DNA from 3 places in the Algoriphagus halophytocola genome. Region 3 is predicted to be linked to each of the others. Evidence: riboswitches for the same ligand, from Rfam matches in the RefSeq annotation. Region 3 holds a riboswitch; each other region holds the start of a gene.
The links. A riboswitch is a leader RNA that binds a small molecule or an ion and turns the genes downstream of it on or off. The one in region 3 is predicted to bind S-adenosylmethionine.
Positions count from the first base shown of each region.

Region 1: linked by a shared signal. The riboswitch ahead of PBT90_RS09825 (homocysteine S-methyltransferase family protein) and the one ahead of PBT90_RS07240 (O-acetylhomoserine aminocarboxypropyltransferase/cysteine synthase family protein) in region 3 are both predicted to bind S-adenosylmethionine.
Region 2: linked by a shared signal. The riboswitch ahead of PBT90_RS03100 (trans-sulfuration enzyme family protein) and the one ahead of PBT90_RS07240 (O-acetylhomoserine aminocarboxypropyltransferase/cysteine synthase family protein) in region 3 are both predicted to bind S-adenosylmethionine.

Region 1 covers NZ_CP115160.1:2,260,916-2,265,125, reverse strand. Annotated here, with positions in the region: gene PBT90_RS09835 (PAS domain S-box protein) at 1-149, shown strand, start outside; gene PBT90_RS09830 (hypothetical protein) at 217-1,533, shown strand; SAM riboswitch class I at 1,625-1,723, shown strand; gene PBT90_RS09825 (homocysteine S-methyltransferase family protein) at 1,789-2,841, shown strand; gene metH (methionine synthase) at 2,846-4,210, shown strand, end outside.
Region 2 covers NZ_CP115160.1:677,495-681,704, forward strand. Annotated here, with positions in the region: gene PBT90_RS03095 (CBS domain-containing protein) at 1-379, shown strand, start outside; gene PBT90_RS03100 (trans-sulfuration enzyme family protein) at 433-1,605, opposite strand; SAM riboswitch class I at 1,708-1,810, opposite strand; gene pth (aminoacyl-tRNA hydrolase) at 1,870-2,430, opposite strand; gene PBT90_RS03110 (50S ribosomal protein L25/general stress protein Ctc) at 2,514-3,098, opposite strand; gene PBT90_RS03115 (ribose-phosphate pyrophosphokinase) at 3,123-4,049, opposite strand.
Region 3 covers NZ_CP115160.1:1,646,062-1,650,271, forward strand. Annotated here, with positions in the region: gene PBT90_RS07235 (homoserine O-acetyltransferase family protein) at 33-1,088, opposite strand; gene PBT90_RS07240 (O-acetylhomoserine aminocarboxypropyltransferase/cysteine synthase family protein) at 1,097-2,401, opposite strand; SAM riboswitch class I at 2,566-2,674, opposite strand; gene can (carbonate dehydratase) at 2,768-3,412, opposite strand; gene PBT90_RS07250 (SulP family inorganic anion transporter) at 3,409-4,210, opposite strand, start outside.

The DNA of each region.
Region 1 (4,210 bases), 610 kb from region 3:
CTATACTTTTGCTTTCGGCGGCTTCCTATCACGAAATAAGTGAGGAAATGATGGAAATAGGAATTAATGATTTTGTACCTAAACCATTTACCCCGGAAACCCTCTATGAAAAATTAACCGAATATCTTCATACAAAAGATCAGAATTGAGAGCGGTTTAGCATTAATTTTGCCCCAAGGACAAAGTCTTGCTGACTAAACAACTATCAATTACTCAATGCCTCTTTTTAAAAGAATTAATTTTCTGATTTTTTTCATCCTGATCAGTGTTTCAGCTTCTGCCCAGAAGTTGCTTACCAAAAGATCCACCTTCTATACGGTGATTGGTACCTCGGGGGCCAAGCTGAATCAGATAGATGATATGCTAGCCGATCGGGGATTATCTGGTCTTAGAAATAGGTATAACACGCTGGGGTTAGGCTATCAGGCCAGAATCAATGACTTTGTGCTAGGATTGGAACTACTGCATAATAGGGGAGCTGTGAGTGAGTTTGACCAGTTCAGGATAAACTATAGAACCTCCAGAGCTATGCTGAATATCGGCTATGCCCTCACAGAAGAGTCAAATTTCCAGTTGATTCATTACATGTCCATGGGGGTGGGGTATCTGAATTTCCAGATGATGCCCAAAGAGCAGCCGGATAATTTACAGGAATTTTTAATCTCCCCTGAAGAAGGATTTATTCTCCGTGAGCAGGACATCCAAAAAGGAAGCCAGCATTACGGCAATTTTCTAACTGAAATTGGTTTTCAGCTATCCTATGATTTTGATTTACCCGGACGACCAGAGGCTCTTCAGATCATCAGTCAGCTCGGTTATTCGTTTAGCCCTATAGAAGGTAACTGGGAGATGGCTGGGGTGGCTTTTGACAATACTCAAAGTGGCGCTTTTATACGAGTCGGAGCTGGAATTACCTTGCCAGACCGAAATTTCTTCTACAAAGACGCCGGTATTGGTATCTCTTTAATAAGAGGGATCCATTTTACTCATGCAGAGAAGTTTAACGCGTATTTGGAAGAAGCTGATCTGGAGCCACTAGATGGGATGCCTTCTAACTGGGGACTAAAAATTACCGGAGAAACAAAAGGCTTGCTTTACGGTGCGGAGCTGTACAATCTGGCTTTGAGTGGAGATGCAAATTCCACTAAGAAGCATTCCCTAAACAGTCTTAGAGTATATGCCAATATGGGATACAAGCCCATTCAATACCGGAATTTTGGTATTGGAGCTTTGGCAGGATTAGGATATGGCAATATCCGATATACGAATCTGAGTACGGATAAACCTGATTTTGCAGAGCTTTTTGAACAGCGGTATTTCGATGGCTATCTGAAAAACAGTGGATTAATGCTCAAGCCTGAAGTTTTTGTAGAATATGGATTGCCGATGACCAAGCGTAAGTTTTTTGACCTGGTATTTACCGCTGCTGCAGGTTATGAACTTCCTCTCGGGAGATATAGACTAGCCGAAGTCGATATGGCCAGCTACATTTCAGCTCCATACTTGTCCTTTGGAATTGGGGTAAGGCCCTGACGCCTAGAGCTGCGAGCCTTTTGCGGCCTGATATAATTACCCTTTTGTCTAATAAGGCTGTTTTATTTCTAAAATGCTATTAACTTTGAGCAGCTTATCGAGAAAGACTGAGGGAAGGGCCCAACGACGTCTTAGCAACCTGTAAACAAGGTGCTAACTCCCATCTCGGAAATCCGGGAACAGATGAGCGGACAGGTACCTCGTACTCACCTCCGTGTTTTGCTCGATTAGCTTTTTGATTAACAAAATTACAAAATGCAAAACAGAACGGAATCCCTACTTCAGCAACTTTCAAAACGAGTCTTGATCCTTGATGGAGCTATGGGGACTATGATTCAGCGCTATACGCTGACGGAGGAGGATTTCAGAACTCCGGAGCTGGCAGATCATCCCAAAGCTCTGAAGGGGAATAATGATTTGCTGTCATTAAGTCGTCCAGATATTATCAAAGCCATCCACGCTGAATACCTCAAGGCCGGCTCGGATATCATAGAAACCAATACATTTTCAGCTACTACCATTGCCCAGGCTGATTATGATCTTTCGGATTTTGCCTACGCCATTAATCTGGAGTCAGCCAAAATAGCCAGAGAGATTACGGAGGAATTTACCAAAAAGAATCCAGATCAACCTAGGTTTGTGGCAGGTGCTATAGGCCCTACCAATAGGACAGCTTCTCTGTCTCCCGATGTCAATGACCCGGGCTATAGAGCCATTACTTTTGACCAATTGGCAGAGGCCTATTCAGAGCAGGTAAGAGGCTTATTGGATGGAGGTTCTGATATTTTGTTGGTTGAAACCATATTTGATACCCTGAATGCAAAAGCAGCTTTGTATGCTATTCAGGAGGTTTTTGAAGAAAGAGAAATTCCGCTTGATCCAAGGGAAGGCGGGATTCCGATTATGATTTCAGGTACCATCACAGACGCATCTGGACGCACCTTATCCGGTCAGACTACAGAGGCATTTTTAATCTCCGTATCGCATGTGCCCTTACTTTCTGTAGGCTTAAACTGTGCTTTGGGAGCCAAAGAATTGAGACCCTATTTGAAAGTTTTGGCTAATAAGGCACCTTTTTATGTGAGTGCATATCCTAATGCGGGACTGCCTAATGAGTTTGGCCAGTATGATCAAAATGCCGAAGAAATGGCTAGTCAGGTCAGGGACTTTTTGAAAGAAGGCATGCTGAATATTTTAGGAGGCTGCTGTGGCACTACACCTGAGCATATTTCAGCTTTGGCGCAGCTGGCAGGCAATTATCAGCCTAGAAAATTAAATCAAGAAGAATTAGAAGAAACGTTGGACTGAGAAGATGGAAAGTAATAATTATTTGAAGCTATCGGGCCTGGAGCCCTTAGTGTTCACACCCGAAATCAACTTTGTAAATGTTGGCGAGCGGACCAATATTACAGGTTCGAAGAAATTTGCCCGTCTGATTTTGAATGGGAATTACGATGAAGCGCTGGAAGTGGCCCTGGATCAAGTGAGAGGTGGCGCGCAGGTGCTGGATGTTTGCATGGATGAGGGTATGCTTGATGGGGAATTTGCCATGGTGAAATTCCTGAACTTGATCGCATCCGAACCTGAAATCAGCCGGATACCGATCATGATCGATAGTTCCAAATGGAAGATTATTTTGGCTGGTCTGAAATGTGTGCAGGGCAAAGGAATAGTCAACTCTATCTCTCTGAAGAATGGAGAGGAGGAATTTGTACAGCAGGCAAAAACAATCAAGAAATTTGGAGCAGCTGTGGTAGTGATGGCATTTGATGAGGCTGGACAAGCAGATACCTATGAGCGGAGAATTGAAATCTGTGAGCGAAGCTATAGAATACTGGTCGATCAGGTCAAATTCAACTGTCAGGATATCATTTTTGATCCCAATATTTTTCCGGTTGCGACCGGAATGGATGAGCACAGAAGAAATGCCCTAGACTTTTTTGAAGCTACCCAGTGGATCAAAGCTAATCTTCCAGGGGCTAAAGTCAGCGGGGGAGTGAGTAATGTGAGTTTTTCCTTCCGAGGGAATAATCCTGTACGGGAGGCAATGCATGCGGCATTTCTTTACCACGCCATCAAAAGCGGAATGGATATGGGTATCGTAAACCCCACCATGCTTGAGGTATACGATGATATTCCAAAGGATCTTTTGGAACGGGTAGAGGATGTGCTTTTTGACCGCAGAGAGGATGCCACAGAACGTCTTTTGGACTTTGCTGAGACAGTGAAATCTTCCGGAAAAAAGGCTGTAGCGGATGAAGCTTGGAGATCAGAGCCCGTAGCTAAGCGTATGGAGCATGCTTTGGTGAAAGGTATTCTGGATTATATCATAGAGGATACTGAGGAGGCAAGACTGGAACTGAAGAATCCCTTAAAAGTAATAGAAGGGCCTCTAATGGATGGAATGAACGTGGTGGGCGACCTATTTGGTGAGGGCAAGATGTTCCTTCCTCAGGTAGTAAAATCTGCCCGTGTGATGAAAAAAGCAGTAGCTTACCTGGAGCCATTTATGCCTTTGCCAGAGGAAGGGCAGGAAGAATCTTCTTTGAAAAAAATTCTACTGGCTACAGTGAAAGGAGATGTGCATGATATTGGTAAAAATATAGTAGGGGTTGTTTTGGCTTGTAATAGCTATCAGATCATAGATCTGGGAGTGATGGTAGATGCACAGAAGATT
Region 2 (4,210 bases), 970 kb from region 3:
TACTAATCTGGTAACCTTTACACCGGATGACACTATTGACAAGGTATTAGAAGTCTTGACTAGAAGGAAGATTTCTGGCGCTCCGGTGGTGGATGAATCTGGTGCCTTAATAGGCGTGATCTCGGAGGTAGATTGTCTCAAGGAAATTATCAAAGGCAAGTATACCAATACGCCTAAATTCCCGGGAAAGGTAGCAGAGCACATGTCCACTGATTTGGTGACTATATCGCCAGACCTTTCCTTGTTTGATGCAGCATCTAAATTTTTGAAATACAAAATCCGTAGATTCCCGGTGCTGAAAGATGGTAAGCTAGTAGGACAGTTAAGTCTCAGCGATGTGATCAGAGCTTTTCCTAGATTGAAGGATACTACCTGGTAATCAGGCTCATTACTTGCATATACAAAACAGGCCCCAAAAGGGCCTGTTTTGTTTTACTTAGATTTTTCAAGCGCTCTCTCTACATCTTGAATGATATCATCCTGATGTTCAAGCCCTACAGATAGTCTTACCAAGCCATCGGTGATACCTACTCTTTCTCTTTCTTCCTGTGAAAGCTTGCTGTGGGTCGTAGAAGCTGGGTGCGTGACTATACTGCGGCTGTCACCAAGATTGGCAGTGATGGAGATCATCTGAAGTTGATCAATAAAGCGCTGGGCTCTGGCTACTCCTCCTTTTAAGTTTAGGGTGACCACGCCTCCTCCTTGAAGCATCTGTTTCTTGGCGATTTGGTATTGCGGATGAGATTTTAAGAAAGGGTATTTGACTCCGATGAGCTCAGAATTTCCTTCGAAGTACTCAGCTACTTTAAGGGCATTGCTGCAATGTCTATCCATCCTTACCCCCAAGGTCTCCATACTTTTGCTTAAAATCCAGGCGTTAAATGGAGATATAGCTGGGCCGGTGTGGCGCGCAAAGAAGTGCACTTCCTTCATCAAATCCTGTTTTCCCAAAATCAAACCACCCAAAACCCGGCCTTGACCATCTATATACTTCGTTGCACTGTGCGTCACAATGTGAGCGCCCCATTTGGCAGGTTGCTGTAAATAGGGTGATGCAAAGCAATTGTCCACTACTAAAATCAGGTTATGTGCTGCCGCAAACTTTCCCGCCCATTCTAGGTCGATTATCTCCAAGCCGGGGTTTGAAGGAGTCTCTATGAAAAGCATTTTGGTATTGGGCTGAACCAGCTGATCCCAGTTTTGAAAATCTGAAATGTCTCCGTAAGTAGATGTGATGCCCCACTTTGGAAATACGCGGGTCAGTAACTGATGTGTGGAGCCAAATAAAGATCGGGCAGCTAAGACATGATCGCCTTGCTGCAGTAAAGCTGCTATGCTCCCAAACATGGCAGCCATGCCAGAGGCGGTGGCAAAGCCATCTTCAGTGCCTTCGGCGGCACAGACTTTCTCGATGAGGTCACTTGAATTGGGGTTGGCATACCTGGAATAGATATTACCTTCTATTTCATCTGCAAAAGTAGCCCGGGCCTGTTCCGCAGATTCAAAAGTAAAGCTGGAAGTAAGGTATATGGGTGCCGAATGCTCCCGCTGATTTGATTTGGAGGGGGAGATCCGAATGGATTCTGTTTCGAAATGCTTGCTCATCAGTATTTAGTTAGATTTCATACATACAAATCAGACAGATTTGAGAAAATCAAACTCAAAGGCGGCAATCGAACTAAAAAGGGATTATTTGTAATTTAAGCCAATCTATAGTTCCCGCATTGGGTAGGATTTGGCACCGTTCTCCTTTTCGGGATGGTTGCCAGAGGGTCTTGGAGCCTAATCTCTCGCCTCTTCTTTATAAATCAGTTGCCTGAAGTGATGCAAATAAAACCTGTGGCTGACTGAAATCCAAATATTATCTGATCAATCGTTAAATTGATTCATAGTGCGTTCTATTCCTATAGTGCAGAAAGATAAAATCATTTCTATGGCCTTGTCCATCTGAAGGGGCAGTTCTGCAAATTCGGGCTCTGTGAACTTTCCCAATACAAAATCCACTTGACGCCCTTTGGGAAAATCGTCGCCTATTCCCATTCTTAACCTAGGGTAGTTTTGTCCACCAGTCAGCTCTTCTATGTTCTTCAGTCCATTATGACCAGCTGAACTTCCCTTGGTTTTCATGCGGGTTTTCCCAAAAGGAATAGCTACATCGTCCACTATGACCAATACATTTTCTTTGGGGATTTGCAGGCTTTTCATCCAATAGCTCATGGATTTACCACTCAGGTTCATGTAGGTAGTTGGCTTGATCAAATGGATGGCTCTTCCTTTGTATTTAAACTCAGATTTAAAAGCCAATCGCTCGCTACTCCAATGGCACCCTTGCTTGTCAGCAAGCCTATCCAAAGTTAAAAAGCCAATATTATGTCTGGTGAGTTCGTATTCAGGGCCAATGTTTCCCAATCCTACTATGAGGTATTTCATCTAGCTGGTATTGTTAAGAGTCCAAAAATAAAAAAAAATCCTGTCCGTTAGGGACAGGATTTAGTGTGATTTTAGGCTGAAGTTTATTCTGCTTCCTCTTCAGTTTTCTTGCCTCTAAGTGCTCTTGGAATACCGATAGTCACGATAGAAACGCTTGGGCTGGTTTGGATTTCGAATCCTTCTACTTTTAGATCTTCTACTTTGAAAGATTTTCCTAGTTCCAAGTCGGAAATATCTACAGTGATGAAGTCAGGGAAGTCTTTAGCAAGACCTTTAACTTTCAATACTCTAGTTTTCAACTCTAGTTTACCACCTTTGGCAAGACCTGGAGAGTTTCCTACTACTTTAACTGGGATTTCAAATTTGATAGGCTTGTCATCTGCGAAAGCTACAAAATCCGCATGAAGTAGAACTTCACTTACCGGATGGAATTGTGCTTCTTTCAATACCGCTTTGATGATGGTGCCTTCGATGTTCAACTCAACCAAGTGAACTTCTGGAGTGTAGATCAATTCCTTGAAAAGGATTGCAGGTGAGTAGAAGTGAATCTGCTCTTTGATACCTGGTCCATAAACGACGCAAGGAACATTGCCATTTTCTCTTAGCTCAGTCAGGCTCGCACTGTCGAGATTTGCTCTTTTAAACCCTATAACCTCTAGTGTTTTCATATGTATTTGTATTAAAATTGGTTCTTAAATGAATAAAGAACTGATAGATGTGTTGCCAGTCACCGCATGGATTGCTTTGGCGTACAGGTCAGCTACTGTCAGTACTTTGATTTTTGGAGATTGCTGCTTTGGGGTGATGGTGTCAGTGATAACTAATTCCTCTAGGGGTGAATTATTGATGTTGTCATAAGCTTTGCCAGAAAGCACCCCATGAGTGGCTATAGCTCTTACTGAAGTGGCTCCTTTGTCCATGACGATCTGCGATGCCTTGCAAAGCGTCCCCGCAGTATCGACTAGGTCATCCACCAATATTACATCTTTCCCTTCCACGTCACCGATTACCTGCATGGAAGCAATCTCGTTGGCCCTTTTTCTATGCTTGTCACAGACGACCATTTCTACTTCGAAATGCTTGGCGTAAGCCCTGGCTCTTGCTACTCCTCCTACATCTGGAGCAGCAAAAATCATGTTCGGAAGCCTTAGCGAATTCAAATAGGGCACAAAAATAGCTGATCCATTCAAATGATCCAACGGAATGTCAAAAAAACCTTGAATTTGCCCCGCGTGAAGGTCGCATGCCATAATCCTGTCAGCCCCTGCAGAGGTGATCATGTTGGCAATCAACTTGGCTGCAATAGACACTCTAGGTCTATCTTTTCTATCCTGTCTGGCATAGCCAAAATAGGGGATTACAGCGCAAACCTTATAAGCACTGGCTCTTTTGGCAGCGTCTATCATGAGACAAAGTTCCAATAGGTTGTCTGAAGGCGGGTTTGTACCTTGAACTAGAAAAACTGTACAGCCTCTGATGGATTCGTTGAAGCTGGGAGAAAGCTCTCCGTCACTAAATTTGGAGAGGGTGAGGTCTCCGAGTTTTTTACCATAGCTTTTGGCGATTTTCTCTGCCAGGGATTGGCTGTTTGTGCCGGAAAATATTTTTACTTCGGACATGCTTAGCTAGTTTTTCAGGAAAGGTTTTGAAAGGAATACGGAGCAAAAGTAGTAATTTTTGACTGGAAGGCTAAGGTGTGAAGGATTCAATCCATAGAATATTTTGCTATTGGCTTGATTTTATCCCCTATTTCTAAAGAAGGTGTTTGCTTCATCTGGCC
Region 3 (4,210 bases):
ACCGGCCTTGATGGTTTGATAGAGACTAGGTTTTAATCCCCACTGTTTAGATAAAATGACTTGAGTATGTAAGCCAGCTGCTCAAACTCTATCAAAAACGCATCATGTCCCGCAGTGGAGCTGATCTCTTTGTAGATACCTTTTTTTGCAAATTGGCTGATATGCTGGGCTTCTTCCGGCAAAAATAGCAGGTCTTTATCCACACCGATGGACAGCACCCGAGCTTCGATCTGCTGCAATGCTGCTTCCACACTTTCTCTATTTCTACCTAGATCATGGGAATCCATGGTTTTACTCAAGGTCCAATACGACAAGGCATTAAATCGCTTGGCAAGTTTTTGTCCTTGGTACCTCAAGTAGGAGGAAGCTCTGAAATCATCCAGTTTGCCCGTGCCATCAGCTTGTTTGCGATCTAGGTCTGTAGGATGCCTATAAGTCAGCATGGCGATGGCTCTGGCCGTTTCCAGACCTTTTTGCCCTGCTAGCTCATGACACTCACCCCAAGAACAGTCCGACTCAATCGCCATTCGTTGCGTTTCGTTGAAACCTATGACCCAAGGGGAAGTTTTGGCCGTGGACGCTAGGATGATCGCATTTTGAAGGCTCTTTCCCAAAATATACGCCCACTCCAGTGCCACTTGCCCGCCTAGAGATCCCCCAATTAACGTATGGATGTGTTCTAGTCCTAAATGAACCCGAAGTCGCTCCAGTCCTGCTGCCAAGTCCCTACTGGTCATCTGAGGGAAATCATAGTAATAGGGCTCCCCAGTCTCTGGGTTTTCACTGAAAGGCTGCGTGGAGCCATAGCAAGAGCCCAGAAGGTTGGCGCAAATAATAAAATGATCAGCAGGATCGTAAAACTTATCTTCTCCGATCAGTCCACTCCACCATTCAGAAGCATTAGCATCCCCGGTGAGGGCATGTATCACCCAGATCACATTGGATTTCTCAGCATTTAACTGGCCGTATGTAGTATAGGCCAAGTCGAATTCCTGGAGGATTTCTCCGGACTCCAAGGTTAGTGGGCTACTTGAATGGAAAGAATTTTGGGACATGGTAATCGAAGCGTACTGACTTTTAAGGTTCATTAGTTGAATTAGATTTTATCAAATGCCTGCTGCAGGTCTGCCTTGATATCCTCGATGTGCTCAATGCCACAGGATAATCTCAGCTGGGTAGGAGTGACTCCTGCTGCAAGTTGTTCTTCGTCGGATAATTGTTGATGGGTGGTGGCTGCCGGCTGAATGATCAGTGTCTTAGCGTCGCCTACATTTGCCAGGTGGGAGATCAGTTCCAGATTGTTGATCAGGGCAGAAGCCTGTTCTTTTTCACCTTTAAGCTCAAAACTTAAAACGCCTCCAAAACCATTTCTCAGGTATTTTTTAGCTAAGTCATGGTAGGGTGAAGAGGGTAATCCCGGGTAATTCACTTTTTGTACCAAAGGATGGGCTTCCAGCCATTTGGCTAGTTCCAGTGCGTTTTCTGTGGTTCTTTGTACCCGGAGTGAAAGAGTTTCTATGCCTTGGAGTAATAGAAAACTGTTGAATGGACTCTGAGCTGGGCCGAAATCTCTTAACCCTTCCACGCGGGCACGGATAGCAAAAGCAACATTAGGAAGGCCTAGTGGGTTGTTTTCCCCAAAAACCTCCCAGAAGTTCAGGCCGTGGTATCCTTCAGAAGGTTCTGAAAACTGCTTGAATTTCCCATTTCCCCAATTGAAATTTCCGGCATCCACGATGACTCCGCCTATGGAGGTTCCGTGACCACCTATCCACTTGGTGGCAGAGGAAGTGACTATGTTTGCACCATGCTTGATTGGCTGGCATAAATAACCTCCTGCACCAAAGGTGTTGTCCACGACTAATGGGATGTCATGTTTTTGGGCTACTGCTGCGATTGCTTCGAAATCCGGAATGTTGAACTCTGGGTTACCGATGGTTTCCAGATAGATGGCTTTGGTGCGCTCATTTATTTTGCTTTCAAATTCCTCAGCTGCATTGCCTTTGGCAAATCTAGCTTCGATTCCTATTCTCTTAAAAGCCACCTTAAATTGGTTGTACGTACCTCCGTACAAGAAACTGGTAGAGACAAAGTTGTCTCCGGCCTCCATGATATTGTTCAAAGCCAAGAATTGCGCAGCTTGACCGGAAGCTGTGGCTACAGCAGCCACTCCGCCTTCAAGAGCTGCTATTCTGTTTTCGAATACATCTGTGGTAGGATTCATTATCCTGGTATAAATGTTTCCAAATTCCTTCAGCCCAAATAGATTGGCGCCATGCTCGGCAGAATCAAAAACATAAGAAGTAGTCTGATAAATAGGAACAGCTCTAGAGTTTGTGGTTGGGTCTGGTTGTTGACCTGCGTGAAGCTGTAGGGTTTCGAAGTGTAGCTTGTTAGACATGATTTTTTTGGATTTATAGTGTTAAAAATGAGGATATTAAAAAGCCCATCTCGAAGCGTTCCGAAATAGGCATAGCAATTCAGGGTAAGTAAATACCGTGTGTGAAACTTTGGTTGGATTTAGACTAATGAGTAGAGAAGATGGTCCTGTGTGCATTACATATGAACTTATAGACCCAAAAGAAAATACTTCTTTTGGCAGGAATTGGCACCTTGGACTTTCCAGGTTGCCAGAGGGTCATAGAGCCTGTCTCTCGCCTCTTCTATATAAATCCGAGCACTAAAAGTGAAAGGATACTGCAAATAAAGAAACAGGGAATTGAAAATCAAAATGATTTTCAATTCCCTGGTACAGAAAACTGAATTTTTATGCTAATTCATCTTCATTGTACCGGAAAATTGGATTGATGTTGTTGAAATCAGGTTCAATGTTAAGTAGTTCATTTACCAAGCCATTATCAAGTCCATAAGCCCAGCCGTGAATGATCGGAGCTTTTCGTTTCTTCCAGGCTTTTTGAATAATTGAGGTTTTGATCAGATCCTGACATTGTTCCATCACGTTGATTTCTACCAGCTTGTTGACCTTTTTTTCGTGACTGTCTTGAGCATCTACTTCATCTTTATGATTGTTGTAAACTTCTTTGATGTTTCTTAGCCATTTATTGATCAAGCCCAGGTTTTTGTTTCCTAAAGCTGCATCTACTCCGCCACATCCATAATGTCCGCATACAATGACATGCTCTACTTCTAGCACTTCTACGGCATATTGGAGTACGCTGAGCATGTTCAGGTCAGTGTGCACCACCATATTGGCGATATTTCTGTGTACAAAAATTTCTCCGGGGTCAGTACCTGTAATCTGATTGGCAGGTACTCTACTATCCGAGCAGCCTATCCAAAGGAATTTTGGCTTTTGCTGTTTGGCTAATCTGCTGAAAAAATTCTCATCAGTTTCATTTTGTTCTTTTGACCATGCTTTGTTCTGCAGGATTAGTTTTTCGTATGGGTTCATGATGTTTCTTGTAAGTTGTATTTAAATCCTTCTATTTGAACTTTAATATTCTTATCCACTGAAGTCGCAATAAAATCATTCAGCAATTCCTGAATATCCTGATCTATAAACTGGGCTTTTTGGGCATTGATGATGACTTTACTTTCCGGTTGGATTTTGGAAAGTTCCTTCATCAAAAGGGCTTTATTTAGGAATGAAACGTCTTTTTGCAGCTTGACTAGGTAGTTGCCGTTATGTTCAGTTACGATTACGGCTTTTACGAAGTTAGTCTTGATGACAAAGAACAAACCGAATACCATTCCTATACCTATGCCTACTAGAAGATCAGTAAACAGAATTGCTACTACAGTGATGATGAATGGAATAAACTGATCCCATCCATTTTGATACATTTTGACGAAAATCGCAGGTTTGGCAAGCTTATAACCAACTACAAAGAGAACAGCCGCCAAGCAGCTCAGTGGGATCAAATTTAGGATATGTGGGATAGCCAATACTAGCATGATCAGCAATATTCCGTGAAATACAGCAGACATTTTGGTCTTAGCTCCCGAGGAAATATTAGCCGTACTTCTTACAATCACTGCTGTGACCGGAAGTCCGCCTATCAATCCGCTGAATGCGTTTCCAATTCCTTGGGCTACAAGTTCCTTACTCGGAGGAGTGATTCTTTTGTGGGGATCCAATTTATCGGCTGCATCTATACATAGCAAAGTCTCCAAACTCGCAATAATGGCAATGGTGAAAGCTACTAGCCAAAATGCACTATCGCCAATCATGGAGAAATCCGGGAATTGG